2 regions of the Microbacterium sp. ZW T2_14 genome follow, and region 1 is predicted to be linked to the other one. Evidence: predicted binding sites of a transcription regulator. Region 1 holds the regulator's gene; the other holds the start of a gene.
What was found. The regulator HrcA, encoded in region 1, represses chaperone genes, less so after heat shock. The targets are predictions, from matches to a motif close to TTNGCACTCGNNNNNNNCGAGTGCNAA.
Positions count from the first base shown of each region.

Region 1 (14,914 bases):
GGCTGCCGCGACCGCGTCCGCCTCGCCCGTCAGCGTGATCTCGTTGCCGCGCACATGCACGTCGACACCGGGGTGCTCCCGCTCGACGACCCGCAGCAGGCGATCCTGGGGACCCAGCAGCTGCACCATCGCGACCCCGTCCGCATAGATGCGCTCGGTGGTGCGGGCGCGGTCGCTCACGGCTTCATGACCGTCTTGATCAGGCACCGACACTCTTCTCTTCGAGGCCTCCCGCGAGCACATGGGCGTGCACGTGGAAGACGGTCTGGCCCGCGTTGGGGCCGGTGTTGAAGACGAGGCGGAAGTCCCCGTCGGAATGCTCGGCGGCGAGCGTGTTCGCCAGGCCGACGAGCTCGGCCATCAGCTCGGGATCGCCGGCGGCGAGCTCGACGACGTTGCGGTACTCCTCGGTCTTGGGGATCACCAGGAGGTGCAGCGGCGCCTGTGGAGCGATGTCACGGATCGCGAACGCGTTCTCGGTCTCCGCGATGATCTCGGACGGGATCTCTCCGTTGCGGATGCGCGTGAAGATCGACGGCTCGCTCATCCCGCAAGTCTAGCGAGGGGCCGAACGGCGGGCTCGGGTACCGGTCGGTGAGCCTGTCGCAGCGGTCACCAGCGGGCGAGGGCGGTGCTGACGACCGCGAGTGCCGCCGGGCCGGCCGTCGACGTGCGCAGCACGGTGTCGCCGAGCCGCACGAGTCGCGCTCCGGCCGCAGCGAGGGCGTCGAGCTCCTCGGGTGCGATGCCTCCCTCGGGGCCGACGACCAGCACGATGTCGCGCACGTCGCCCGGCTCGACCGCGAGGGCACTGAGCGACTCGGTCGCCGTCGGCTCGAGGATGAGGACGAGGGATGCCGCGGCCCGGCGCGCGAGCGCGGTCGTCGTGGTGAGCTCCGCCACCTCGGGCACCCACGCGCGATGAGCCTGCTTCGCCGCCTCTCGAACGATGGTCGTCCACCGGGCGCGGCCCTTCACCGCCTTCGCGGCGTCCCACCGCGAGACGCTCCGCGCGGCCTGCCATGGCACGATCTCATCGACGCCGAGCTCGGTGGCCGCCTGGACCGCCAGCTCGTCACGGTCGCCTTTCGCGAGCGCCTGCACGAGCACGACGCGCGGACGCGGCTGCGCGGCATCCGTGCGCTCGCGTACGCGCACCACCACTTCCCGCGGCGCGGCCGACTCGACGAGGCCCGTGAGCCAGGCGCCGCGGCCGTCGCCGACCGTCACCTCCTCGCCGACACGCACCCGTCGCACACTCGAGGCATGGTGCGCCTCGGCGCCGGTGAGCGTGACGGTCTCGCCCGGCCCGGCGGAAGCAGGCCCGTCGAGGAGGAAGTGCAGGGCCACCGGCTACCCGTTCCGGAAGCGGTCGCGCAGCTTGGCGAACAGGCCCTGGTGGAACTCCGAGAGACGCGGAGCCGGCGCCTTGGTGCGCTTGGCGAACTCCTCGATCAGCGCGCGCTCCTTGTGGTCGAGCCGGGTGGGCGTCACGACGTGCACGCCCACTCTCAGGTCGCCGCGCTGCGAGCCGCGCAGCGGGGTGATGCCGCGGCCCTTGATGGTCAGGATGTCGCCGGCCTGGACGCCCGGGCGCACTTCGAGGTCGACCGGGCCGTCGAGCGACTCGATCGTGGTCGTGGTGCCCAGGATCGCGTCGGGCATCGACACCTCGAGGGTCGCGAGCAGATCGTCGCCGTCACGGCTGAACACCTCGTGGGGCGAGACGGTGACCTCGATGTACAGGTCGCCGTTCGGGCCACCGGCGGGACCGACCTCGCCCGAGCCGGGCAGCTGCAGTCGCAGACCGGTCTCGACGCCCGCGGGGATGTCGAGCGAGACGGTGCGGCGGGCGCGCACGCGGCCCTGGCCCTGGCAGGTCGCGCAGGGGTAGGGGATGGTGGTGCCGTAGCCCTGGCAGACGTTGCACGGCTGCGTGGTCACGACGTTTCCGAGGAGGCTCCGCACCTGGCGCTGCACGTTGCCGGTGCCGTGGCAGATGTCGCATGTGACGGGGCTCGTCCCCGGCTGGCAGCACGATCCCTGGCAGGTCTCGCACACCACCGCGGTGTCGACGTCGATGTCACGATGGGTGCCGAACACCACGTCGCCGAGCTCGAGCGTGACGCGTACGAGGGCGTCCTGCCCGCGTTCGCGTCGCGACCTCGGACGCCCCCCGCGCGAGCCGCCCGAGGCTCCGAAGAAGGTCTCGAAGATGTCGTTGAAGCCCCCGAACCCGCCGGCGCCGCCGAACGGCGAGTCGTTGCCGCCCATGTCGTAGCGTGCGCGCTGATCCGGGTCGCTCAGCACGTCGTAGGCGTGGGTGACGAGCTTGAAGCGCTCGGAGGCGTCCTCACCCGGGTTCACATCGGGATGCAGCTGCCGTGCCAGCTTGCGGTACGCCTTCTTGATCTCGTCGGTGGTGGCGTCGCGTGCGACGCCGAGGACCTCGTAGTGGTCTGCCACTTTCGCCTTCCTGCCGCGGCCGTGCCGCGGAATCGATGATGCGCGTCCGCGTCAGCGGGAATTGTCGTCCTGCTCGAGCATGCGCGTGAGGTAGCGCGCGACGGCGCGGACCGTCGCGAGGTTCGTCGGGTAGTCCATGCGTGTCGGACCGAGCACGCCGACGCGTGCGAGCGATCCGGTCGCGTCGTAGTCACTGGCGACGACGGATGCCTCGGCCAGGCCGAACGCCTCGTTCTCGCGGCCGATGCTCGCGGCGAGCCCCTGCTCGTCGGCGACCATCTCGCCCATCAGCCGCAGCAGCGTGACCTGCTCCTCGATCGCCTCGAGAAGCGGGTAGATGCTGCCCCGGAAGTCGGACTCGCTGCGAGCGAGGTTCGCACTGCCGGCCATCACGAGCTTGTCCTGCCGGAACTCCTCGAGCTCTTCGGCGACCGCGCGGACGATCTCGTCCGTCGCACGCTCGTGAGCGGGTGCCTGGGCGTCCGGCACCTCGAGCCGCTCCGCGATGCGCTGGAGCCCCTCACGGACCGGCCGGCCGACCAGGAGGGTGCCGAGCCGCGCACGGATGTGTGCCAGGTCGGTGTCGTCGAAGTCCTCACCGACGAAGGTCAGTCGCTGCGAGACGCGGCCGGTGTCGGTGACGACGATCACCAGCATCCGTCCGCCGCCGAGCTGCACCAGCTCCACGTGCGTGACGTTGGCGCGCGCGAACGACGGATACTGCACGATCGCCACCTGGCCCGTGAGCTGGGTGAGTGCGCGGACGGTGCGAACCAGCACGTCGTCCAGGTCGCCTGAGCCGTCGAGGAACGACGCGATCGCGGAGCGCTGCGCCGACGAGAGCGGGCGGATCTCAGCGAGGTGGTCCACGAAGACGCGATAGCCCTTGTCGGTCGGCACGCGTCCCGACGACGTGTGCGGCGCGACGATGAGCTCTTCGTCTTCGAGCAGCGCCATGTCGTTGCGGATCGTCGCCGCAGACACGCCGAAGGCGTGACGCTCGACGATCGTCTTGCTGCCGACGGGCTCACGCGTGTCGACGTAGTCCTGCACGATCGCGCGCAGCACCTGCAGGCCTCGCTCGCTGACCATCCCGCCTCCTCACGCTGCTGTCGGCACCAGGGCGTCTGGCACTCGCACGACTGGAGTGCCAATTCTATCGGATGCCTCTGTCAGGAGCGCCGAGCGACGCCGCACGGCCTCCGCCCGCCTCCGCAGGATCATGCGGTCAGCGCGCGCACGACCGCGTCGGCCAGCAGACGGCCGCGTCGGGTCAGCACGACGTGGCCTTTCAGCGCGGTCGGTCCGTCGATGAGACCGTCCGCGATGAGCGCAGCGACGGCATGCCGGCCCTCGCCCTGAAGCTCGCCGACCGGCAGCCCCTCACGCACGCGCGTGCGCAGCAGCACGTTCTCGAGGGCCCGGGCCTCGGCATCCGGGATCTCGCGTCCGGCGGCCGGCGACTCGCCCGCGGCGAGCCGCTGCGCGTAGGCCGCGGGGTGCTTGACGTTCCAGAACCGCACTCCCCCGATGTGACTGTGCGCTCCCGGGCCGAACCCCCACCAGTCCGAGCCGAGCCAGTAGGCGAGGTTGTGCCGCGAGCGGTGCGCCGTGTCGCGTGCCCAGTTCGACACCTCGTACCAGCCGAACCCCGCGCCCGCGAGCAGGTCGTCGGCGAGTTCGTACATGTCGGCCTGCAGGTCGTCGTCGGGGGCGGCGACCTCGCCGCGGCGGATCTGGCGCGCCAGCTTCGTGCCGTCCTCGATGATCAGCGCGTAGGCCGAGATGTGATCGGGCTCCAGTGCGATGGCGGCCTCCAGCGACGCGCGCCAGTCCGCGAGCGACTCACCGGGAGCACCGTAGATGAGGTCGACGCTGACGTCCAGGCCCGCGTCACGGGCGGCGGACACCGCCGTGCGGACGTTCTCGGGATCGTGCGTGCGATCGAGGGCGGCGAGCACGTGCGGAATCGCGGACTGCATGCCGATCGAGAGCCGGGTGACGCCGGATGCCGCCAGCTCGGCGGCCACCGCGGGCGAGACGGTGTCGGGGTTGGCCTCGACCGTCACCTCCGCCCCGTCGACGATGCCGAAGGTCTCGCGGACGCCGTCGAGCATGCGGGCGAGGTCGCCCGGAGGCAGAAGTGTGGGTGTGCCGCCGCCGAAGAACACCGTCGTCGCGGGCCGGTTGCCGCCGGCGCGATCGAGCACAGTCGCGGCGAGGTCGATCTCGCGCAGCAGCGTGTCGGCGTACTGGTCCTGGCGGGCGCCCTGCAGCTCCGACGACGTGTAGGTGTTGAAGTCGCAGTATCCGCATCGGACACGGCAGAACGGCACGTGCAGGTAGACACCGAAGTCCGTCGCCGGGGCGATGCGGGTGAGGTCCGGCAGCGAGCCATCCGCCGGAACCGGCTCGCCCAGTGGCAGCGCGGCGCCCATCAGCGCGTCACGCGGGTGTCGTGTACAGCGGCGAGATCGCGCGCAGATAGCGCGTGAACAGCTCGCGCCGACGGCGCTTGGTCAAACCCGGCAGCACGCGGTAGAGCACGGCACGGGGTGCGTCGAAGGCGCGCACGGTGAACCACACCTCGTCGTTGTCGTACCAGTCGAGCATGAAGGATTCCTCGCCGCTGACGACCGAATCGCTCACCGTGCCGAGTGCGAAGCCGATGCGGCGCGGCTCCTCCACGGCGAAGATGACGCGCAGCTCCGCGTCGGCGCGGAGGCCCTTCACCCGGCCGTCGACCCTGATGGTGGTGCCGGCGCTGACGTACGGCGTGCCGTCGGCGTCGAAGCGCTGCTCGGTCTCGGTGCGGCTGGGAGCGACCGGGGTGCCCTCGGCGTCGAAGCTGACGCCGGAGTACATCGGGCCCGACGCGGGGCGTACGTCGGAGACGTCCAGCCCTGCACCGCGTTGCGCCGTCCACGACAGCAGCGCCTCGCCGGCCGCGCGGAAACGCGCCTCGCCGCTGCCGATGCGCCACGACTGCTCGGCCGGAATGCTGCGCTCCGGCGGATAGTGCATGAGATCGGGCGCCTGCGTCGCCCCGACCGCGGCGTAGTCGACCGTGTCGTCCCGGAAGTTCCCTCGACGCATGACGACCAGCCTACTTGCCGTCCTTTTTCTCCGTATCGCCCGACAGCGCGGCGATGAACGCCTCCTGGGGGACCTCCACGCGACCGACCATCTTCATGCGCTTCTTGCCCTCCTTCTGCTTCTCCAGCAGCTTGCGCTTGCGGCTGATGTCGCCGCCGTAGCACTTGGCCAGGACGTCCTTGCGCATGGCCCGGATCGACTCGCGGGCGATGATGCGCGCCCCGATCGCGGCCTGGATCGGAACCTCGAACTGCTGACGTGGGATGAGCTTCTTGAGCCGCTCCGTCATGAGCACGCCGTAGGCGTAGGCCTTGTCGCGATGCACGATGGCGCTGAACGCATCCACCGGCTCGCCCTGCAGCAGGATGTCGACCTTCACGAGGTCGGCCTCCTGGTCGCCGCTGGGCTCGTAGTCGAGCGAGGCGTACCCCGCGGTCTTCGACTTCAGGTGGTCGAAGAAGTCGAAGACGATCTCGCCGAGGGGCATGCTGTAGCGGATCTCGACGCGGTCCTCGCCGAGATACTCCATGCCGAGCAGCGTGCCGCGGCGGGACTGGCAGAGCTCCATGATCGTGCCGACGTAGTCCTTGGGCGCGAGGATCGCGGCCTTGACCATCGGCTCCGTCACGCTGGCGATCTTGGTGCCGGAGGGGAACTCGCTGGGGTTCGTGACGGTGAAGCTCTTCTTGTCGTCGGTCACCACCTCGTAGGTCACCGACGGCGCGGTCGAGATGAGGTCCAGGCCGAACTCGCGCTCGAGGCGCTCGGTCACGATCTCGAGATGAAGTAGACCCAGGAAGCCGCAGCGGAACCCGAAGCCGAGGGCGACCGAGGTCTCGGGCTCGTAGTTGAGCGAGGCATCCGACAGCTTCAGCTTGTCGAGCGCCTCACGCAGCAACGGGTAGTCGCTGCCGTCGATCGGGTACAGGCCCGAGAAGACCATCGGCTTCGGGTCGGTGTAGCCGGGCAGTGCGTCCTTCGACGGCTTCGCGGCGTTCGTGACGGTGTCGCCGACCTTCGACTGGCGCACATCCTTCACGCCGGTGATGAGGTAGCCCACCTCGCCGACGCCCAGGCCCCGGGTCGGTGTCGGCTCGGGCGATGAGACGCCGATCTCGAGCAGTTCGTGGATCGCGCGGGTCGACATCATCTGGATGCGCTCACGCGGGTTGAGCGCGCCGTCGACCATGCGGACGTACGTGATGACGCCGCGGTAGGAGTCGTACACCGAGTCGAAGATCATCGCGCGGGACGGGGCATCCGGATCACCCTGGGGCGCCGGGATCTGCGCGACGACGTGGTCGAGGAGGTCCTCGACGCCCATGCCGGTCTTCCCGCTGACCCGGAGCACGTCCTCGGGGCGGCCGCCGATCAGCCCGGCGAGCTCCTTCGCGTACTTCTCGGGGTCGGCGGCGGGAAGATCGATCTTGTTGAGGACCGGGATGATCTGCAGGTCGTTCTCGAGCGCCAGGTACAGGTTCGCGAGCGTCTGCGCCTCGATGCCCTGAGCCGCGTCGACGAGCAGGATCGCGCCCTCGCACGCGGCGAGCGACCGCGAGACCTCGTAGGTGAAGTCGACGTGCCCGGGCGTGTCGATCATGTTCAGCGCGAACGTCTGGTCGCCGCTCGTCCACGGCATCCGCACGGCCTGCGACTTGATCGTGATGCCGCGTTCGCGCTCGATGTCCATCCGATCCAGGTACTGCGCGCGCATGTCGCGATCAGAGACGACGCCGGTGATCTGCAGCATGCGGTCGGCCAACGTCGACTTGCCGTGGTCGATGTGGGCGATGATGCAGAAGTTGCGGATCAGCTCGGGCGGCGTGGCAGAGGGCTCGAGGGGCTTCAGTGCGCGGGGTGACATGTCCAGACGATTGTACGGGTGCGCGGTGCCGAGACTCTGCGAGCCGTCGGCAGCCCGTCAGCGCCCCGGCTAGCCTGTCGTCATGGTGGTGCAGGTCGTGCTCGTTCACGGCATCCGGACGTCCGCCACGATGTGGCGCTCCCAGGTCGACTACCTGACCGCTCGCGGCACGCCCGTGACGGCCGTCGATCTGCCCGGCCATGGAGCGCGCATGACCGAGGAGTTCACGCTCGAATCGGCGATGGCGACGATCGATCAGGCTGTGCGCTCCGCGGCCGAGCGTGGCCCGGTGCTCCTCTCCGGCCACTCGATGGGTGGCCTGCTGTGCATCGAGTACGCGGGTGCGGAGCAACCGCCGCCCGTCGCGGGCTTCATCGCAGCGTCCTGCACCGCGATCCCGCGCGGCGTCGGGCTCGCCGCCTATCGCATGCTGACACGCGGGTTCGACTCGCTCCCCGACCGCGGGATGTGGCTGACGGACCGCATGCTCGATCGCATCCTGCCCGATGAGACACGCGCCGACTTCGGCGCGGGCGGCTACGCGCTGGACGCGCAGGACACGGCACTGCGCAGTCTCTCGGTGCTCGATCTCCTCGCGGCGCTGCACCGCATCGACGTGCCGCTGTGGTTCGTCAACGGACAGTACGACCAGCTGCGCGTGAACGAGAAGCTGTTCATGCGCATCGCGCAGCACGCCGAGCTCGTCGTCGTGCCGCGCACGACCCACCACGTGACGGTCATGCGCCCGCGCGTCTTCAACGCCCTCCTGGAGGTCGCGCTCACCACCCTCGAGGCGTCAGACCGCTGACCGCTCCCGGGCGCGGATCGCGTACGTCATCACGCCGCCGACGATCGACAGGATGCCGCCCACCAGGAAGAGCAGCCAGAACCCGCCGACGAGGGCCACGAGGCCCGCACCCAGGAGCGGCCCGATCAGCTGGCCCAGGCTCGCCGACACGTTGACGAATCCGAGGTCGCGCGCGTGGTCCTCCGGGTATGGGAGGAGGTCGGTGCCCAGCGCCAGGCTCACCGACATGTACGCGCCGTACCCGACGCCGAGAAGGGCGGCCGCGATCATGGCCGACGTGAGCGACGGCGCCACGACCAGGATGATCGACGCGAGGCCCTGGATGACGGCCGCCCACACCACGAAGGGCACACGGCGGCCGGTGCGGTCGGAGACCCAACCCGAGGCGATCGAGGACGCGACGACGAAGAGCGTGTACACCAGGATCAGCAGAAGGAGCTCGTCCTCGGCGGTCGCGGCATCCCGGTGCAGTCCGTAGAGCAGGAAGAACAGCAGCAGGCCCGTTCCGAGCGCATTGCCGATGTTGACCGTCAGGCGTCCCGCGAGCAGCCACGCGAAGTCACGGTCCCGCAGCGCGGCGAGGCGCTCGCGGAGCGTTCGGACCTCACGTGCGACCGCCACCTCGCCGCTCGCCGGCGGGTCGGGAAGCAGCAGCGCGGCCACGGTGCCGACGACGGCGAGGAAGCCCGCCAGCGCGAGATAGCCGACCGCGACACCCAGCTCGAGCAGCACGATCACCCCGACGCCCACCACGATGCCGAGCGCCTGCGAGGAGGAGACGGCAGCGGATGCCGCACCCCGCTGCGTCGTCAGCTGGTCGGCGATGAGCGCGGTGAAGGCCGCCGAGGCGACGGCCACGCCCACCGAGACGCCCACCCATGCCAGGCCGACCCCCCACGGTCCGTCGGCGAACGCGATCGCGATGAGCGACAGGGTGCCGAGTCCGACACCACCGAGGGCCCAGGGGCGCCGGCGGCCCCATCGGCCGCGTGTGCGGTCGGAGAGGCCACCCGCGAGCGGGGCCGCGATCACTCCGGCGACGCCGCCGATCGCCAGCACGAGCCCCGATGACACGACGCCGGTGATCCAGCCCGCCGCGTCGTCGGGTGTGTCCAGCTGCAGTGGGATGAGGAGCTGCAGCGGCGTCAGCTGCACGGTCCAGAGCGCGAGCCACGCGAGCGTGAACAGCGTGAACCAGCCGGCTCCGACCTTCGCACCTCGCCGGGCATTCACGAGCGGGACTCCGCGATGAGGCTGCGGTACCAGTCGAACGAGGCCTTGGGCGTGCGTTGCGCCGTATCGAAGTCCACGTGCACCAGCCCGAAGCGCTGCGTCCAGCCGTCGGCCCACTCGAAGTTGTCGAGCAGCGACCACACGGTGTACTCGCGGACGTCTGCGCCGGCCCGGATGGCAGCTCCCACCGCATCGATGTGGCCCGCCAGGTATCCGATGCGATCGGCATCGTCCACGCGGCCGTGGACGTGGTCGGGTTCGGGGAACGACGCGCCGTTCTCGCCGATCACCAGCGGAGGGAGGCGGTCGCCGTACCGCTCGTGGAAGTCGAGCAGAAGCTCGGTGAGCGCAGCGGGCACGATCGGCCACTCCGGTCCGAACCCGGTGACGGGCGCCCCCGGCGTGGGAACGATCTGGAACGGAATGGGGCTGCCGTGCGGCGCGCCCGCGACGGTCGTCGGGTTGTAGAAGTTGATGCCGTAGAAGTCCCCCGGCGCCGAGATCACGTCGAGATCGCCGTCGGCCACCGGCATCGGCGGAATGCCGAACGCTTCGAGATCGGGGTACGCCCCGGTGAGCACCGGCTCGGCGAACACGAGGTTGTGGAGCAGGTCGTACACCGCCGCCGCGGTGAGGTCGGCTTCCATCTCGCTCGCAGGGAGCACCAGCGTGTGGTTGTTGACGATGCCGACCTCCTCGGCCCCCGCGGCGCGCAGTGCCCGCTGCGCCAGACCGTGGGCGAGGAGCTGATGATGCACGGTCGGCAGCGCGTCGAACAGCAGCTGACGACCGGGCGCCAGGGTGCCGACGGCATAGCCCTGCAGCGACGTCGAGACCGGTTCGTTGAGTGTGTACCAATGACGGATGCGGTCGCCCAGTGCCTCGGCGACGATCTCGGCATACTCGCCGAAGCGCTCCGCGGTGTCGCGCTGCAGCCAGCCGCCCTGCTGCTCGAGCGTGCTCGGCAGGTCCCAGTGATACAGCGTCGCGAAGGGAGTGACGCCGGCGTCGAGCAGGTCGTCTGCGAGCCGGCGGTAGTAGTCGAGCCCTGCCGGCAGAACAGGACCGCCGGGCTCGGGCTGCACCCGCACCCACGAGATCGAGAAGCGGTAGCGGTCGACGCCGAGGGCTGCCAGCAGCGCGACGTCCTCGCGGTGGCGCCGGTAGCTGTCGGGCCCGGGTTCCGCCGTCGCCCCGCCGTGGACCGCGGCCGGAGCGTCGACGAAATCGTCCCAGATGGATCGGCCGCGGCCGTCGGCGGTGCGGGAGCCTTCCACCTGGAACGCGGCGGTCGCGGCCGACCATCGGAAGCCGGGTGGAAACGTCTCGAGGTCGATGGACGGATGCTGCGGCACGGCGGACTCCTTCGTCAGGGGCGCGCGCCTCGGGCGACGCGCGCAGCCACGTCTCGATCATGCATCATCCGGCACCGCTCCCCCGCGCATCGGCGCCGTCCATCGCACGCCGTCCGACCTGGTAGAATCCTTGTTTGGCTTGCGTGTGGGTTCGCCCTCACGACCGTCGCGAAGCGCCCCTCTCTCGCTGACCGGCACATCTATCCGATTCCCTTCGAACGAAAGAACGTCGACACGTGGCGAACATCAAGTCGCAGATCAAGCGCAACAAGACCAACGAGAAGGCGCGCGAGCGCAACAAGGCCGTGAAGAGCGAGCTGAAGACGCACGTCCGCCGCACGCGCGAGGCGATCGCCGCCGGCGACAAGGCCGCCGCCGAGAAGGCTCTGGGCACGGCGTCCAAGAAGCTCGACAAGGCCGTCAGCAAGGGCGTCATCCACCGGAACCAGGCAGCGAACCGCAAGTCGGCCATCGCCAAGCAGGTCTCGGCGCTCTGAGACTTCGACACGCTCTGCGGCCATGAGGCCGCCCCGCCACGTGAGTGTGCGGTGAGAGCGAGTCGACATGGCCCGTCCCGTCAGGGGGCGGGCCATTTCGCGTTGCCGGACGTCAGGCGCCGTAAGGGGAACGCGTCGCGATGACCGTGATCATGCGCTCCAGCGCGAAGACCGCGTCGCGCGAGCCGCCCTTGACCTCGGCATCCGCCCTCGCCGTCGCCTGGATGGCGCGGCCCAGGCTCTCTTCGTTCCATCCCGTGAGGTCACGGCGCGCGCGGTCCACCTGCCAGTCCTTCATGCCCAGCCGCGACGCCAGGGCAGCCGAGGATTCGCGGTTGCCCGCCACCCGCGCCATCGTCCTCAGCTTCATCGCGACGGCCGCGACGAGCGGAACCGGGTCGGCACCCGAGGCCAGCGCATGGCGGAGGGCGATGAGAGCTTCGCCGTAGCGGCCTGCGATCGCCGTGTCGGCGACCGTGAAGGCCGACGTCTCGACGCGGCCACCGTAATAGCGCTCGACGAGCTGGTCGGTGATGTCACCGGGCACGTCGGCGATGAGCTGCTGGCAGGCGGCTGCCAGCTCGGTGAGGTCGTCGGCGAAGGCGGAGACGAGACTGCGCAGCGCCGTGGGGGCGATGCGCTTCTTGGCCGCCTGGAACTCCCCCGCGGCGAAGTCGAAGCGGTCGGAGTCGCGCTTGACGGCCGGGCAGGCGATCTCCACGCCTGAGCCCTGCCCCGCACGGATCGCGTCGAGCAGCTTCTTGCCGCGGACGCTGGCGCCGGTGTGGCGCAGCACCACCGTGGCGCCATCCTGCGGAGCCGACAGGTACGAGACCGCCTCGGCCAGGAAGGTGTCGGAGCATTTCTCCACGCCGCTCACCCGCACGAGCCGGGGCTCGCCGAACAGCGACGGCGAGGTGACGCCCAGCAGCGTACCCGCGGCGTAGTCGTCGGCGCGGATGTCGGAGACCTCGAGCGTCGGATCCTCGGCGCGGAGGTACTCGCGCACACCGGCGATCGCCCGCTCGGCGCAGACCTCTTCGGGGCCGGACACCAGCACGATCGGCGCCGGCTGAGGCGCCCGCCACGACAGCTGCGGAATGGCGCTGCGCGCCGTCTTCGCGGGCGCGCGGCGAGCGGGAGGAGCCATTGCTCCAGCCTACCGACGGCCGCCGACCTCACAGCCCGGGCGCGGGCGGCGGCTGGTCATCCTCCCCGCTCCCGCCACATCGCGACCGTGTTCTCGGACGACCACAGCGCGATCGCGCCGTCCAGATCGGTGCGTGCGATGCGGGCGCCCACGTCGTCGAGGATCGTGAGGGTCTCCACCCGCGGGTGCCCGTAGTCGTTGCCGGCCCCCACTGTCAGCAGCGCCACAGCCGGTTGCACCGCGACATACAGGTCGGCGTCCTGGTCGGCGCTGCCGTGATGCGCCACCTTGACGATCGAGTACGGCGGTGCCAGGGCGCCCGCGGCCGCCAGCACCCGCTGCGGTGAGGCCGACAGATCGCCGAGGAGCAGCGTGGGAGGGATGCCGCCGCCCCGCACATCGAGGACGACGCTTGCGTCGTTGCCCTCCGGAAATGCCCGACTGCCGGGCTTCGGCCACAGCACACGCCACCGCGCCGCGCCGAGTGACCCGCTGAGGCCCGTGGACGCCTGGGTCGACCGCGCGCCCTCCGCCGTCAACGCGGCGATCCGACGGACCGCGTCCGCATCGCCGGGACCGTGCAGCACGGTGCCGACCCGACCGCGCACGGCGTCGAGCCCGCCGATGTGGTCGAGGTCGTAGTGGGTGAGCACCAGGAGGTCGATGCGCCCGATCCCCGCGCGTGCCAGGCAGGCGGCGAGCGGCTCCGGCGCCGGGCCGGTATCGACAAGGGCCACCGCCCCGGCCGAACGCAGCAGCACCGCGTCGCCCTGACCGACGTCGCACGCCAGCACCGACCAGTCCGCGGGCAGCGTCCAGCGCCCCGCGACCGATGTGAGTGCCCCCGCGCCCAGGGCCGTGCCCGCGACGACGGCCACGAGCAGGACCGACGCGGCGCGGGCGAGCCGCCGCGCCGGAGGGCCGTCGCGGCGGAGCACGATGACGAGCCCGATGGCCACACCGACGATCGTCAGGCTCGCGGCCCCGGGCCAGCCCTCCCACCAGGGCAGGGCGTCGCCGGGAAGTCCGGCGACGGTCGTCGCGGTCGCGGCGATCCAGGATGCCGGTACCCAGGCGAGGGCCGCGAGCCCCGACTGCAGCCACGGGAAGGGCGCGCTGAGGCATGCCGCGAGGCCGAGCACCGTGGCTGCCGGCGCCGCGGGCCCGGCCAGGAGATTCGCGAGCACGCCGTAGACGGGCACGGTCGGCTCGATGAGGATCAGCAGCGGTCCGCAGGCGAGCTGCGCGGCGAGCGGGACCGCCAGCGCCAGCGCGAGGGGGCGGGGAACCGCACGTGCGAGACCCCCCGCGAGCGGACGGGCGAAGAGCAGCAGCGCGGCCGTCGCTGCGGTCGAGAGCGCGAAGCCCAGCGATGCCGCCAGCCACGGATCGATGACCAGCAGCACCGTCACGGCGGTCGACAGCAGCGCGATCCCCACTCCCGTGCGGCCCAGGAGCACGGCGAGCATCGCGACGGCAGCCATCGCTGCGGCGCGCACCACACTGGGCTCGGGCGTGACGAGCACCACGAACCCGACGAGCACCGCGAGGCCGCAGCCCACCCGCAGGCCGCGCGAGGCACCGAGCGCGGCCGCGAGGGCGAAGGCGAGGCCGACCACCAGGGCGCAGTTGGCGCCCGACACCGCGGTGAGGTGGGAGAGCGATGCCGCCTTCATCGCTCTGTCGAGCGCGGGCGACACCACCGAGGTGTCGCCGACGGCCAGCCCCGGCACGAGACCTGCCCCGTCGCCGGGAAGACCGTCCACGGCGCGGACCAGCCCGCGCCGCAGTTCCGCCGCCATCGCGGCCACCCCCTCGGCCGCCCGGACGACGTCGACCCCTCGGGACGCCCAGAGCACCAGCACGGCGCGTTCGCCGGCACGGCCGGGCGTGGTGCTGCCGCGAGCCTCGACCACTGCGCCGACGTCGAGCGACGAGAGGCGATGGACATCGCGCAGCGACACGCGCACGCTGATCTCCACGTCCGTCGCGCGGGTCTCGTGCCCCGTCACGAAGCGCGAGGTGCGCGCATCGAAGGCGACGGTCCCGTCGGCACGCCGCTCGACCTTGCCGACCACCTCGGCGCGCACCTCGACCGCGCGGCCACCGTCGAGGGCCAGTTGCCCGACACCCTCTCTCGCGGGCTGCGCCGCAGCGACATGCGAGGCGGCGGTCGCCGACGCCGCGGCCGCGAGCACCACGACGACGAGCGCCCGGCGCACCGCGTGACGCGGCATCCGGAACCGTCCTCGCGTGGGCGCAACGCGGCTGGACACGGTTGCGGGCAGGCTCGCACGCACGACCGCGACAGCGCCCAGCGCCACGACGAGCCACAGCGCGGCGGCGAGCCAGGGAGAGGCCGGGGGCAGGAGGATCGCGGCGGCGGCGGCCGCCCAGCACGAAGCGGCGACGGGAGCGAGCCGGAGCGCTGCTGCACGCGGCACG
Region 1 is NZ_JBJDRK010000011.1:29,110-44,023, reverse strand. It holds gene ACI3KY_RS05905 (PhoH family protein) at 1-129, opposite strand, end outside; gene ACI3KY_RS05900 (HIT domain-containing protein) at 200-547, opposite strand; gene ACI3KY_RS05895 (16S rRNA (uracil(1498)-N(3))-methyltransferase) at 613-1,350, opposite strand; gene dnaJ (molecular chaperone DnaJ) at 1,354-2,466, opposite strand; gene hrcA (heat-inducible transcriptional repressor HrcA) at 2,518-3,558, opposite strand; gene hemW (radical SAM family heme chaperone HemW) at 3,687-4,904, opposite strand; gene ACI3KY_RS05875 (DUF1990 family protein) at 4,912-5,562, opposite strand; gene lepA (translation elongation factor 4) at 5,573-7,426, opposite strand; gene ACI3KY_RS05865 (alpha/beta fold hydrolase) at 7,509-8,234, shown strand; gene ACI3KY_RS05860 (MFS transporter) at 8,223-9,467, opposite strand; gene ACI3KY_RS05855 (GH1 family beta-glucosidase) at 9,464-10,822, opposite strand; gene rpsT (30S ribosomal protein S20) at 11,059-11,319, shown strand; gene holA (DNA polymerase III subunit delta) at 11,432-12,469, opposite strand; gene ACI3KY_RS05840 (ComEC/Rec2 family competence protein) at 12,526-14,913, opposite strand.

Region 2 (14,914 bases), on a different contig from region 1:
TGATCGCGCGCTTGATCGAGGCGGGACACGCGTACGCCGCTCCGTCCACCGGCGCCGAGGCCGTCGACGCCGCGGGCGACGTCTACTTCGACGTGCGGTCGTGGGAGTCCTACGGCTCGCTCACCCGCCAGAGCCTGGACGCGATGGAGCCCGCGGCGGACGCGGACCCGCGCGGCAAGCGCGACCCCCGCGATTTCGCCCTGTGGAAAGGCACGAAGGCCGACGAGCCGGCCTCGGCGACGTGGGACTCCCCATGGGGCGCGGGACGCCCGGGCTGGCATATCGAATGCTCCGCGATGGCGCGGCGCTACCTCGGCAGCGAGTTCGACATCCACGGCGGCGGGCTCGACCTGCGCTTCCCCCACCACGAGAACGAGCTGGCCCAGTCGACGGCCGCCGGCGACGGCTTCGCCCGCTACTGGGTGCACAACGGCCTCGTGACCGTCGGTGCGCAGAAGATGTCGAAGTCGCTGTTCAACTTCGTCCTCGCCGAGGACGTCCTGCGTCAGCGCGATCCGCTGGTCGTGCGCTACGCGCTCGCCGCGGCGCACTACCGCTCGAACCTCGACATCACCGGCTCGACGTTCGACGAGGCGGAGGCGGCGCTCGACCGCATCCGCACCTTCCTCGAGCGCGCCATCAGGACGCTTCGCGGCACCGAGGACGTGCGCGTGGATGCCGCGGTCCCCGCGGCCTTCGCGGCGGCCCTCGACGACGACCTCGGGGTGCCCCAGGCGCTCGCCGTCCTTCATGAGGCCGTGCGCGAAGGCAACTCCGCGCTGGACGCCGGCGACCGCGATGCCGCGCTGCGGGCGTTCGCCGACGTCGCCGTGATGACCGGAGTGCTCGGCATCGACCCCCTCGACCCCCACTGGCGCTCCACGGATGCCTCGGCCGAGGCATCCGCGCTCGACGCGCTGGTGCAGACGATGATCGCTCAGCGCGCCGACGCGCGAGCGGCCAAGGACTGGGCGACCGCCGACCGGATCCGCGACGCGATCGCGGCGGCCGGCATCGCCCTCGAAGACGGACCCGACGGGACGCATTGGAGTGTCGCCGACACACCTCGTCCTGCGGAGAGCAACTGACGGGGCGGCGCCCCGCATGAAGGAGAACTGATGGCCAAGGCAGGACGCCCCGGCGCGAGCAAGGGCAACAAGAAGGGTCCCACGAAGGGGACCGGCGGCAAGAACAAGCGGTCGCTGGCCGGCCGCGGACCGACCCCCAAGGCGGAGGACCGGGCCTGGCACCCGGCCGGCAAGCGCAAGGCGGCCGCCGAGCGCTATGCGGCCGCGGGCGGCAAGGCCCAGCCCGGTCAGTCGGCACCGCGTTCGCCGCGCCCCGGCAAGAAGGATGACGACACCGAGACCGTCACCGGTCGCAACTCCGTGCTGGAGGCGCTGCGCGCGAAGATCCCGGCTACCGCGTTCTACATCGCGCAGCGCGTCGAGATGGACGACCGCGTGAAGGAGATGCTCTCGATCGCCACTCATCGCGAGATCCCCGTGCTCGAGGTCACGCGGCCGGAGCTCGACCGCATGGCGGGCTTCGACGGTGTGCACCAGGGCGTCGCCCTCAAGGTGCCTCCGTACGAGTACGCACACCCGCAGGACCTGCTGGAGCAGGTGATCGAGAAGGGCCAGACGCCCCTGTTCGTCGCGCTCGACGGCATCACCGATCCCCGCAACCTCGGCGCGATCCTCCGGTCGACAGCGGCGTTCGGCGGCCAGGCCGTCATCGTGCCGCAGCGCCGCTCGGCGAGCGTGAACTCGGCGGCCTGGAAGACCAGCGCCGGCGCGGCGGCGCGCATCCCGGTCGCGCTCGCCTCGAACCTCACCGCGATGCTCAAGGACTTCAAGAAGCAGGGCGTGTTCGTCCTGGGCCTCGACGGCGGAGGAGAGGTCTCCCTTCCGGCGCTCCAGCTCGCCGACAAGCCGGTCGTCATCGTCGTCGGCTCGGAGGGCAAGGGCCTCTCACGTCTCGTCACCGAGACCTGCGACCAGATCGTCTCGATCCCGATCTCGTCGAGCACCGAGTCGCTCAACGCGGGCATCGCGGCATCCGTCGCCCTCTATCAGGTCGCGACTCTCCGCACGGCACCGCCCGCCTGAGTCGCCGTATGACGCATTCAGGGGAATGAACCGTCGCGTCGCGGCCTTGTCTCACCCAGAGCCGGCGAGCGTCCGGCGGTACGACAGATCGAAAGGCACACCATGGCACGCATCGCCGTCATCGGAGGCTCCGGCTATGCCGGTCGTCACATCGTCGCCGAGGCGGTGAATCGCGGCCACAGCGTTCTCGCGATCGCGCGCCGCGTTCCCAGCGAGCGCCAGCCCGGCGCCGTGTACATCGAGGGGTCGCTGACCGACGTTCCCGACCTGCTCGCGCAGCTCGAGGGCGTCGACGTCGTGGTCTCTGCGGTGGCGCCACGCGGCGACATGCTGGGCCTCGTGCGCCCGAACATCGCCGCGCTCGCGTCGCTTCTGCCCGACGGCGTGCGCTTGGGGGTCATCGGCGGCGCCGGCGGCAGCCTGGTGACCGACGACGGGCAGCGGGTCGTCGACCTGCCGTCGTTCAGCGAGGACTACAAGCCGGAAGCCCTCGAGGCCATCGGCATCCTGGAAGACCTGCAGGCCGGGCCGGAGTCGCTCGACTGGTTCTACATCCACCCCGCCGGCGGATTCGGCGCGTTCAACCCGGGCGAGCGCACGGGTTCGTACCGCACCGGCGGCGACGTCATCGTGACCGATGCCGAGGGCGAGTCCTACATCTCGGGCGAGGACCTCGCGGTCGCCATCGTCGATGAGATCGAGAACCCTCAGCACCCCCGCAAGCGCTTCACCGTGGGTTACTGACCCCGGGATCACGAGAGGGTATGTCTCCGCACACCTGGTGCGCGGGAACATACCCTTTCGCGCTTCCTGGCGGCGCAGAGCCCGCGGTCGCCCGACCGCGTGGCAGCTAGACCAGGTCTCGCCAGTCGATCTCGTCCTCGTCGTCGATCACGGCGTTCGGGGACGTGATGATCGACAGCGACACGGTCTCCGTCGGCGGACCCATCAGCGTCGCCTCGTCGCGGCGGTGACGGAGCACGTTGTCGATGTAGCTGGTGAGCGACTCGGCGAGCGGCACCGATTTGCCCTTCGCCTGAGACAGGTACCACCGGTGCTCGAGCAGCTGGTGGAAGACCTCGGCGGGCTCCAGCTTGGATCGCAGGTCCCAGGGGATCGCCTTGACGACCGGCTCGAACACCCGCGTGAGCCACTCGTGCGCGACCATCTCCTCGTCGTCGCCCAGCCGAGAGATGCGCGCGCGGAACTCGTCGAGGTCGTTGAGCAGGCGCCGTGCCTGGTTCTCCTCGACGTCGAGGCCCGTCAGACGCAGCAGCCGTCGCTGGTGGTGTCCGGCGTCGACGACCTTCGGCTGGATCGAGACCCGGGTGCCGTCGGTGGTCGCCTGGATCGACATCTCGCCGATGTCGAACCCGAGGTCGTTGAGCCGCTGGACGCGCTCGGTGAGGCGCCATGCCTCGTCTGAGCCGAAGCTCTCCTCGTCGGTGAGCGCCGCCCACAGGGCGTGGTACGCCGACACGATCCCGTCCGCGACGGCGACGGCGTCGACGCCGCCCTCCAGGCGCCCGCCGGCCTCGAGGTCCATGATCTCGCCGGCGATGTTGGTGCGGGCGACGTCCAGATCGTGCGCGCGCTGGCCGGGCGTCAGGCCGCTCTCGTGAAGCTCGCCGGTCTCGGCGTCGACGAGGTAGGCGGCGAAGGCGCCGGCATCCCGGCGGAAGAGCGTGTTCGACAGGGACACGTCGCCCCAGAAGAATCCGACGTTGTGCAGTCTGACCAGCAGCAGGGCGAGCGCATCCACCAGGCGGGTGGCCGTGTCGGGCCGGAGCACCTGCGTGAACAGGGCGCGGTAGGGGAGGGAGAACTTCAGGTGCGCGGTCACCAGCGCGGCGGGGAGCGGCTCGCCCGCGGCATCCGTCCGTCCGGCGATCACCGCGACGCGCTCGACGCAGGGGACGTCCAGACGCGCGAGATTGCCGAGCATGTCGTACTCGCGCTGCGCCATCGCCTGCGTCGTCTCCTTGATGGCGACCACGCGGCCCGAGAGGTTGGCGAAGCGCACCAGGTGGCGGGAGATGCCCTTGGGGAGGAAGACGATGTTCTGCGACGGCCAGTCCCCGAGCGGGGTCGACCAGGGCAGTGTCAGCAGCCCCGGGTCGACGCTGCTGGCGGTGATGCTCAGGGCGTCAGGCACGTCCCCTCCTGAAAAGACAGCGACGGCGCGGGGGAATCACTCCCACCCGCGCCGTCGCGATGCGAAACGGTTTACGCCGCGGCGATCGCCCTGTCGGTGAGGCGCTCGCCCGACTCGATGTCGAACACGTGGACGTGGCCGGGGACCGGAGCCAGCGCGACCTTGTCGCCCGCGATCGGGTGACGGCGGCCGTCGACGCGCGCGACGATGTCGGTGCGCTTGCCGTTGACGTCGGTGTGGCCGTACAGGTAGCCGTCGGCGCCGAGCTCCTCGACGAGGTCGACCGTGACCGTGAGGCCCTTGCCGTCCGCGGGGGCGACCTGGATGTCCTCGGGGCGGACGCCGATCGTGACGTCGGTGCCGTGCGCCTTGCCGAGCGTGTCGGCCTCGATGCCCACGACGGTGTCGCCGAACTGGACGCCGCCCTCGGCGAGGTGCGCCGGGAACAGGTTCATGGCGGGCGAGCCGATGAAGCCGGCGACGAACACGTTGTTCGGCTTCTCGTACAGGTCGCGCGGGGTGCCGACCTGCTGCAGGAGGCCGTCCTTGAGGACCGCGATGCGGTCGCCCATGGTGAGGGCCTCGGTCTGGTCGTGGGTGACGTAGACGGTGGTGACGCCCAGGCGGCGCTGCAGCGACGCGATCTGGGTGCGGGTCTGCACGCGGAGCTTGGCGTCGAGGTTCGACAGCGGCTCGTCCATGAGGAACACCTGCGGCTGGCGGACGATCGCGCGGCCCATGGCGACGCGCTGACGCTGACCACCCGAGAGCGCCTTCGGCTTGCGGGTCAGGTACTCCTCGAGGTCGAGCAGCTTCGCGGCCTCGAGGACGCGAGCGGCGCGCTCCTCCTTGCCAACACCGGCGATCTTGAGCGCGAAGCCCATGTTCTCGGCGACGGTCATGTGCGGGTACAGCGCGTAGTTCTGGAAGACCATCGCGATGTCGCGGTCCTTCGGGGGGACGTCGGTGACGTCGCGGTCGCCGATCAGGATGCGGCCCGAGTTGACCTCTTCGAGGCCCGCGAGCATGCGCAGCGACGTGGACTTTCCGCAGCCCGAGGGGCCGACGAGGACCAGGAACTCGCCATCGGCGACCTCGAGGTTGAGCTTGTCCACAGCGGGGCGCGTGCCCCCGGGGTACAGGCGAGTTGCGTTGTCGAACGTGACAGACGCCATGTTCTCTTCTCCTTCACCGGCAGGTACGTGCCGGACGATCCGTAGTGATGGAATGAGCGGGGGCTCTCCCGCACGCCCGTCATCGGGCGCACGAACAGTATGACACGGCGCGCACGGAGGTTGCGTCTGGGCATTTCCCAGGGTGGCTGACTAGCATCGTGGACGGCCGCTTTCCCGTTCGGTCCCGCCGGAATCCGGCAGATTTTCCCGCCCCGAGAGGTCCCATGTCGAGCGACGAGTCACAGAACGCCGCGTCCAGCGAGCGCCGCGACGCCGTGCGTGAGAAGGCGCAGCAGGTCAAGGCGCGGCAGTCGCGGGCGCGCCTCATCCGGCGCACGTCCCTCGCCGTCGTCGCCGTCGCGTTCGTCGCCGTCATCGCCATCGTCGTGACGTGGACCGTGTCCTCGAGCGCTTCCAAGCCGATGATGAGCCCTGCGAACGTCGTCGACGACGGCTTCGTGGTGAGCGATGTCACCGGCGGGGGAGTCGGTGCCGAGGAATCCGACGCGGACGGCCAGCTCGATGGCGAGCCTGCCGCCCCGAGCCCCACGGCCGAACCGGAGCCGACGCCGACCGCCAGCCCCACCGAGGCGCCGGCCGTCGACATCCGTGTCTACGTCGACTATCTCTCGACCGGTTCGCGTGATTTCCAGCTCGCCAACATGAAGCAGCTCTCGGAGTGGGTGGACGACGGCGCCGCGACCCTGACGTACTACCCGGTCGCGATGCTCACGGCGAAGTCGAACGGCACGAAGTACTCGCTCCGCGCCGCCGGCGCAGCGGCGTGCGTCGCCCAGAACGCGCCCGACTACTTCTTCGCATTCAACGACGCGCTGCTGCGCCAGCAGCCCGAGGTCGACTCCGACGGCTACAGCGACAGCGAGCTCGCCGCCATGGCGATCGCCACGGGACTCGACGGACCCAAGGTCGTGCGCGCGTGCATCGAAGAGCAGTCGTACGCCTCATGGGCGAAGACGGCGACCGAGCGTGCGCTGCAGGAGCTGCCCGGCACCGACGGCGCGGCCCTCACCGGCACGCCGATGGTTCTCGTGAACGGCACGCAGTACGTGGGCAAGCTCGGCGACGCGAAGGAGTTCGCGCAGTTCGTCCTCACGGTCGCGAGCGACGCCTACTACAAGGCGACGCCGACACCGACCCCCACGCCGACGACCGCGCCCTGATCGGGTGCCCGCACGGGCGCCGCTAGACTGGGCGCTCTGCCGACTTGGCGCAATTGGTAGCGCACCTAACTTGTAATTAGGGGGTTACGGGTTCAAGTCCCGTAGTCGGCTCCAGATCACCCGCGGCGCTCGGTGCAGCGGCGGCGGCAGACCTCGCTCCGTCATCGACGGGACCGCCGGGCAGGCAAGATGGATCGGGTGACCGCATTCCGCCCGCCCGTCTGGATCGGCCTGGGCGGTGCCGCTCTCATCGGCGTGCTGACCGCGGTGCAGGCGCGCATCAACGGCCAGCTCGGCCTGCGCATCGGAGACGGGTTCGCCGCCGCCGTGATCTCGTTCGGCTCGGGCCTCATCGTGCTCATCGTCCTGTCCGCGGCCCTTCCGCAGGGCCGGCGGGGCGCGCGTGCGCTGATCACCGGCGTGCGCGGGGGCGGCATCCCGATCTGGATGCTGTGCGGCGGCGTCGCCGGTGCCCTCTCGGTCGCCACCCAGTCGCTGGCGGTGGGCATCATCGGCGTCGCACTGTTCACGGTGGGCGTGGTGGCCGGGCAGACCGTGAGCGGACTGCTCCTCGACCGCGCAGGCATCGGACCGGCCGGCATCGTGGCGGTGACGCCCGCCCGGTTGGTCGGCGGGGCCTTGGCGGTGCTCGCGGCCGCGGTGTCGCTCGCCGGGGGCATTCACGCCCCGCCGGTGCTCGTCGTGCTGCCCTTCCTCGTCGGCGCCGGCATCGCGTGGCAGTCGGCTGTCAACGGTCGGCTGCGGCAGCGCGTGGGCACGCCGCTGACGGCGACGCTCGTGAACTTCATCGGCGGCACCGCCGTGCTGGGCGCCGCCGAGCTCATCCATACCGCCGTCGCCGGTCCCCCCGCGTCCTACCCGCCGGACCCGTGGCTGTACCTGGGCGGCGTGATCGGGGTCGCGTACATCTTCCTCGCGGCGGCGCTCGTGCCCTACACCGGGGTGCTGCTGCTGGGCCTCGGCACCGTCGTCGGGCAGGTGGTCACGTCGGTGCTGATCGACGCGATCTGGCCGGCCGCGGCCGCTCCGACGCTCGCGGCGTCGCTGCTCATGTCGACTCTCGCGATCCTCTCGGTCGTCGTCGCGGTGGTGCCCTGGAGACGGATGCCGCGACCTCGGCGCTGACGTCGCACCCGGGTCCGCTCGGCCGCGGCATGACGGTGCCCGTCCGGGCGAGGGTCGCGAGCGCACCCCGGCTCGTCCGCCCATTCCGGCGAGAAGGTGATGGAATGGAAGGCGGCGCGACCATCGGCCCACCAGGCCGTCATGTCGCACGACCGCATCGCGGTCCGCGTGGACACCCCCGGCGGACCCGACAAGACGTCCCCGGCTGGAGACTCCCCACCGTCACCCGCGGCGCCCCCACGCGGCCGGGCGGCCCTGCGGTCGGAGCCGCGTCAGACCTGAAGTCCGGAAGAAGAGTGAGATGTCGGCAGATCCCTATGGCAACGGCGCAGAGGTCCTCGATCCCGAGGAAGACCTGCGCACGCTGAGCTCGACCCGTCAGCTGCGCCACCGCGCCGTCGATCCGTCGATCGCGCGTTCCTGGCTGCTGGTGCCCGGCACGCGTCCCGAGTCCTTCGAAGACATGGCGGCCTCTCGCGCCGACGCCGTCGTGCTCGACATCGAGGACGCCGTGGACCCGCGCAACAAGCCGCAGGCGCGGCAGGACGTCGTCGACTGGCTGGCCGGCGGCGGCCGGGCGTGGGTGCGGGTGAACGATGCGGCGAGCCCGTTCTGGGCCGACGACCTGGCCGCGCTCGTCGGTGTTCCGGGCCTCCTGGGCATCATGCTGGCCAAGACGGAGTCGCCCGACCAGGTCACGAGCTCGTTCGACCGTCTGCGTGCCAGCGTGCCGGTGGTGGCCCTGATCGAGTCGGCGCTCGGCATGGAGGACGCCGCCCACATCGCGCGGGCGCGCGGCGCCTTCCGGCTCGCGTTCGGCAGTGGCGACTTCCGTCGCGACACCGGCATGAGTGCGGATGCCGAGGCGATGGCCTACCCCCGGGCGCGCCTGGTCGTCGCCAGCCGCGTGGGCGACCTTCCCGGCCCGATCGACGGACCGACGGTGGGCAACAGCATGCCGACCCTGCGCGAGCACTCGGCGATCACCGTCTCGATGGGCATGACCGGCAAGCTCTGTCTCGCGGCGGAGCAGGCGCCGGTGATCAACGAGGTGATCTGCCCCGCCCCCAGCGAGGTCGAGTGGGCGCTGGACTTCCTGACAGATTTCGAGAGCCGCGGTCGCGTCATCCGCGACGGCAGCGACTTGCCCCGGCTGGGCCGGGCGCAGAAGATCGAGAAGCTGGCCATCGCCTTCGGGGTGCACCCCACCTCGTGAGCGATGCCGCACCGCCGAACGTCGAAGGGACGCATGACATGGCTGAATCCATCCGCTTGCACGAAGGCGACGCGAATCCCGGTTTCGCGCTTCCCGATGCCACGGGCGCCGTGGTGCGGCCGGAGGACTTCGCCGGCCGCCGCCTGATCGTTTACTTCTACCCGGCCGCGTTCACGCCGGGCTGCACGACCGAGGCGTGTGACTTCCGTGACAATCTCGCCTCGCTGCAGGCGGCCGGCGCTGCCGTGGTCGGCATCTCGCCGGACTCGGTGGAGCGTCTCGCCGAGTGGGCCGAAGCGGAGCAGCTGCAGTTCCCGCTGCTGTCCGACGAGGACCACTCCGTCGCGGAGGCGTGGGGCGCGTGGGGCACGAAGGTCGTCAACGGCCAGGAGCGTGTGGGCCTGATCCGCTCGACCTTCGTGCTGTCCGGTGACGGGTCCATCGAGTCGGCCGAGTACGGTGTCGACCCGAAGGGGCACGTCGACCGCCTCCGCGCACAGCTCGCCGCCTGACATTTTCGGGCGGCCGCCCGCCGTCCGCGGGCGCCGCACCGCTCGTGGCGTCCGCGGACGCCACGAGGCGCGGCATCCCTTCGTGTCCCTCGCTCTCGACGGCCGCACCGCATCGGCGTGGCCGAGCGGTGCCGAGGCTCAGGGCATGCGGGTGAGCAGCGCGCCGGCGTCGACAGCCTTGCGACGCTCGGGCCGCGAGCGCGCCGGCTTGCCGCCGACGTAGAGCCAGCCGAGGAGCTCCTCGTTCTTCTTGAGGCCGTGCGCCTTCGCGACGGCCTTCGCCCGGGTGTAGTGGCCGGTGCGCCAGATGACGCCCCAGCCGGCCTCGTCGAGCAGGAGACTCAGCACGTGCGCGACGCCGGAGGCGACGGCCTCCTGCTCCCACCGCGGCACCTTGTGGCTCTTGCGGTAGCTGGCGACGACGGCGATCAGCAGCGGCGCGCGCAGCGGCTTCGAGGAGGCGCCCTTTTCGCCATCGGCCTTGTTGATCGCGCGGCCGAGCCGGTCGCGATCGTCGCCGCGCAGCTCGATGAGCCGCCAGGGCCGCAGTGACGAGTGATCGGCGACCCTGCCGGCCGCCGCCACGATCTGCAGCAGCTCGTCATGCGTCGGCGCCTCGTCGGTCACCTTCGACCACGACCGTCGCGCAAGCGCGGCCTGCAGAGCTCCGGGCATCAGGCGGTGGCCGTGTCGTCGCCGGGCGTGAACTGCAGCGAGAGCGAGTTCATGCAGTAGCGGTCGCCCGTCGGGGTGCCGAAGCCGTCGGGGAACACGTGGCCCAGGTGCGAGCCGCAGTTCGCGCAGCGCACCTCGGTGCGGACCATCCCGTGACTGTTGTCTTCGATCAGCTCGACCGCCTCCGGGCGGATGGACTCGTAGAAGCTCGGCCACCCGCAGTGCGAGTCGAACTTGGTGCCGCTCTGGAACAGCTCGGCGCCGCATGCCGCACAGGTGTACAGCCCGGCGCGGCTCTCGTCGAGCAGCTCGCCGGTCCACGGCCGCTCGGTGCCCGCTTCCCGCAGCACCGCGTACTGCTCGGCGGTCAGGTCTTCGCGCCACTGGGCGTCGCTCTTGTCGACGGCGTAGGTCATGGTTCCTCCTCGACACGGCGTCCGGCCGTGCACTGCAGGTTCCATTCAACCTCAGCCGCCGGGGTGGCGGGCCGCGGGCGCCGGGGTTGGGGCGCGGCATGAGCCTCGGGGGCGTGTCGCCTGCGCCCCGGACGTTCACGGGGCGCCCCGACCGAGGGCGGGGCGCGTGCGAGAGGATGGCGGGATGACGGAGGACCCGGATGCCGCGACCGTCGCCGTCGTGGAGCGGTACGAGCGATTCGCCAGGGACGAGGCGCCGGGGCGGTCGGCCCTCTACGCCGACTGGGCCGCGGGAGTCGCCGCCGATCCCGGGCTCGCCGCGATCCTCGCGCGCATTCCCGCGACGCATCGCCAGCCGCCGCTCGTCTTCGCCGTGACCCGCATGCTCGGGGCGCCGGAAGAGGCGTTCCCCGTCTGGGCCGCGTGGCTGCGGGCGCATGCCGACGAGGCCGTGGCCGAGGCATCCGTCCGCAGCCTGCAGACCAACGAGCCGCAGCGGTGCGCGGTGCTGCTGCCGGCGCTGGCCACCGTGCCGGGACCGATCGCGCTGCTCGAGGTGGGTGCGAGTGCGGGCCTCTGCCTGTATCCCGACCGCTACTCCTACCGCTACCGCACCGACGACGGCCTCCACGCGCTGGATCCGCCGGACGGAGTGTCGACCGTCGTGCTGGACTGCGATGTCACGGGTGACCCGCCCCTGCGCGTGCCGCAGGTGGTGTGGCGAGCCGGGATCGACCTCCATCCGCTCGACGCCGCCGACGCCGGCGACCGCCGCTTCCTCACGAGCCTGGTGTGGCCGGGGGAGTCGGGGCGTGCCGAGCGGATCGGTGCGGCCCTCGACATCGTCGCCGCAGAGCCGCCGCTGCTCATGGCCGGCGATGCCTCCGACACCGATGTGCTGCACGCCGCTGTCGCGCGAGCCCCGGCGGGCGCGACGCTCGTCGTGACGACTCCCGGGGTGCTCCCGCACATCCCGCTGGCGGGGCGCGAACGGCTGCTGGACGCCGTGTCGGCGCTCGGATCCCAACGGCGAGCGGTGTGGATCACGATCGACCCGCCCACGCTGCACGAGCGGTGGCGACCGCCCGTCGACCCCGGCACGTGGGGCGGCTTCGTGCTCGGCCGCGACGGGCAGCCGCTTGCCGCGGTGGATCCGCTGGGCGCGTTCGCGCACTGGCGCGCGTCGCGCCAGGGCGGGACGGATGCCGCGGGCTAGCGTGGACGCGTGCCTCTGACCGACCGCGATCGCGCCCTCCTCGACTTCGAGGTCGAGTGGCGCCGGCACGCGGGGGCCAAGGAGGAGGCGATCCGGGCAGAGCTCGGCATCTCGCCGGCGCGCTACTACCAGCTGCTCGGGCGGCTGATCGACACCACCGAGGCCCAGGAGCACGACCCGATGCTCGTGAAGCGGCTGCGGCGGCTGCGCGACGCACGGGTGCACGAGCGCGCCGCACGCGCCGCCGATGCGCGCTGACGGCCTCCCGCGCCGGTTGCGGCGGGACGGGCTGTCGCGCGCGGGACGCCCAGCCTTCGCCGGGTAGCATCGACGGGTGCCGACCACCAGCTACCCTCGGGATCGCTTCGACGATGTGCCGGAGACGGACCGCGTCGGCGCTCACCGGGCGGAGAACCCGCGCATGCGCGGCTGGGTCGTGCTGCTGTGGGCGGCGCTGGCGACCGTCGTGCTCATCGTCATCGGCATCTTCGGCACGCTGCTCGCCTCGGGCCGCATCGACTTGGTCCCGACACCCACTCCCACCGTCGCGCCGGCGCCCGAGGTCACTCCCGTCATCGACATGAACTACGACGTCATGATCCTCAATGCCACGCCCGAGCAGGGACTGGCCACGCAGATGAAGGACGTGGTCACCGGCGCGGGCTGGGCCGATGACAAGGTCACCGCGGGCGAGGCCGGCTCGCAGGACTTCCCCACGACCACCGTCTTCTACGTCGACCCGGCGGACGAAGCTGCGGCGGCGGGACTCGCCGGGGTCATCGGCGGCGCCGCGATCGAGCAGAGCGAGGCCTATCCGGCGACGTCGCCCGACGTGCCCCAGCTGACCGTCGTGATCGGTCTCGATCGCACCGCGGCCGGGCAGGCTCCGACTCCCACCCCGTGACCTCGGATCGGGCTGTGTTTCGCGCCGGTAAACACTTGTGTTCCTGCGTGTCAACAAGTGACGAATCGCGTCGAGGCCGTGTTTTCGCCTGCATACGATGAAGCCCTGCACCGCCGGCTACAGGAGATTCGCATGACCCAGGGCACCGTCAAATGGTTCAACGCCGAGAAGGGATTCGGCTTCATCACCGTCACGGACGGCCAGGACGTCTTCGTCCACTACTCCAACATCGACATGACGGGCTTCCGCGTGCTCGAAGAGGGCCAGACCGTGGAGTTCGAGGTGGGATCCGGCCAGAAGGGCCCCCAGGCGGAGGCCGTGCGCGTCGTCTGAACGACTGTCACAGCGCTCTGCGCTGAACCCGACGAGGAGACGGGATGCCGCGAGGCATCCCGTCTCCTCGTGTTTCAGCATCCGTCATCGCGGCTTGCACTCGATAGGGTCGAGTGCCAGAATGATTTAGCACTCGTGATTGTTGAGTGCTAATACCCAGAGCCAACGTTCCGGAGGGACGACACACACATGGCAAAGATCATCGCTTTCGACGAGGAGGCCCGCCGTGGCCTCGAGCGCGGCCTCAACATCCTGGCCGACGCCGTCAAGGTGACGCTCGGCCCGCGCGGTCGCAACGTCGTGCTTGAGAAGAAGTGGGGCGCCCCCACGATCACGAACGACGGTGTCTCCATCGCCAAGGAGATCGAACTCGACGACCCGTACGAGAAGATCGGCGCGGAGCTCGTCAAGGAGGTCGCCAAGAAGACCGACGACGTCGCCGGTGACGGCACGACCACCGCGACGGTGCTCGCTCAGGCGCTCGTGCGCGAGGGCCTGCGCAACGTCGCGGCCGGCGCCGACCCGATCTCCCTCAAGAAGGGCATCGAGAAGGCCGTCGCCGCCATCACCGCCGAGCTTCTCGCGTCCGCCAAGGAGGTCGAGTCCAAGGAGCAGATCGCTGCCACGGCTTCGATCTCTGCCGCTGACCCCGAGATCGGCGCGCTGATCGCCGAGGCCATCGACAAGGTGGGCAAGGAAGGCGTCGTCACCGTCGAGGAGTCGCAGACGTTCGGCACCGAGCTCGAGCTCACCGAGGGCATGCGGTTCGACAAGGGTTACATCAACCCCTACTTCGTCACCGACCCCGAGCGCCAGGAAGCCGTCTTCGAAGACGCCTACGTCCTCATCGCGAACCAGAAGATCTCCAACATCAAGGACCTTCTGCCGATCGTCGACAAGGTGATCCAGGACGGCAAGGAGCTCGTCATCATCGCCGAGGACGTGGACGGCGAGGCTCTCGCGACCCTCGTGCTCAACAAGATCCGCGGCATCTTCAAGTCGGTCGCCGTCAAGGCTCCCGGCTTCGGCGACCGTCGCAAGGCGCAGCTGCAGGACATCGCGATCCTCACCGGCGGCCAGGTCATCACCGAGGAGGTCGGTCTCAAGCTCGAGAACGCCACCCTCGACCTGCTCGGCCGCGCGCGCAAGGTCATCGTCACGAAGGACGAGACCACGATCGTCGAGGGTGCGGGCGACGCCGCGCAGATCGAGGGTCGCGTGACCCAGATCCGCCGCGAGATCGACAACACCGACAGCGACTACGACCGCGAGAAGCTCCAGGAGCGCCTCGCCAAGCTCGCCGGTGGCGTCGCCGTCATCAAGGCGGGCGCGGCCACCGAGGTCGAGCTGAAGGAGCGCAAGCACCGCATCGAGGACGCCGTGCGCAACGCGAAGGCGGCCGTCGAGGAGGGCATCGTCGCCGGTGGTGGCGTCGCGCTCATCCAGTCGGGTCGCAAGGCTCTCGACGCGCTCGAGCTCACGGGTGACGAGGCGACCGGTGCCAACATCGTGCGCGTCGCGATCGAGGCTCCGCTGAAGCAGATCGCTCTCAACGCCGGTCTCGAGCCGGGCGTCGTGGCGAACAAGGTCTCCGAGCTCCCGCTCGGCCACGGCCTCAACGCCGCCACGGGCGAGTACGGCGACCTGTTCGCACAGGGCATCATCGACCCCGCCAAGGTGACCCGTTCGGCGCTGCAGAACGCCGCGTCGATCGCCGGCCTCTTCCTCACGACCGAGGCCGTCGTCGCCGACAAGCCGGAGAAGGTCTCGGCTCCCGCCGGCGACCCGACCGGTGGCATGGACTTCTGATCCAGCCCATCGCGTAACGCGTTCACAGAACGGCCCCTCCTCGCCGAGGGGCCGTTCTGCGTCTC
Region 2 is NZ_JBJDRK010000017.1:47,748-62,661, forward strand. It holds gene cysS (cysteine--tRNA ligase) at 1-1,088, shown strand, start outside; gene rlmB (23S rRNA (guanosine(2251)-2'-O)-methyltransferase RlmB) at 1,119-2,111, shown strand; gene ACI3KY_RS08100 (NAD(P)-dependent oxidoreductase) at 2,214-2,855, shown strand; gene ACI3KY_RS08105 (DUF4032 domain-containing protein) at 2,962-4,266, opposite strand; gene ACI3KY_RS08110 (ABC transporter ATP-binding protein) at 4,338-5,441, opposite strand; gene ACI3KY_RS08115 (DsbA family protein) at 5,666-6,622, shown strand; tRNA gene ACI3KY_RS08120 (tRNA-Thr) at 6,661-6,736, shown strand; gene ACI3KY_RS08125 (DMT family transporter) at 6,812-7,768, shown strand; gene ACI3KY_RS08130 (HpcH/HpaI aldolase/citrate lyase family protein) at 8,070-8,984, shown strand; gene bcp (thioredoxin-dependent thiol peroxidase) at 9,023-9,496, shown strand; gene ACI3KY_RS08140 (nitroreductase family protein) at 9,635-10,171, opposite strand; gene msrB (peptide-methionine (R)-S-oxide reductase MsrB) at 10,171-10,587, opposite strand; gene ACI3KY_RS08150 (DUF2332 family protein) at 10,772-11,803, shown strand; gene ACI3KY_RS08155 (DUF3263 domain-containing protein) at 11,813-12,061, shown strand; gene ACI3KY_RS08160 (LytR C-terminal domain-containing protein) at 12,138-12,707, shown strand; gene ACI3KY_RS08165 (cold-shock protein) at 12,840-13,040, shown strand; gene groL (chaperonin GroEL) at 13,230-14,849, shown strand.
Region 2: the regulator HrcA is predicted to act here: its motif matches at 13,167-13,193, upstream of groL (chaperonin GroEL).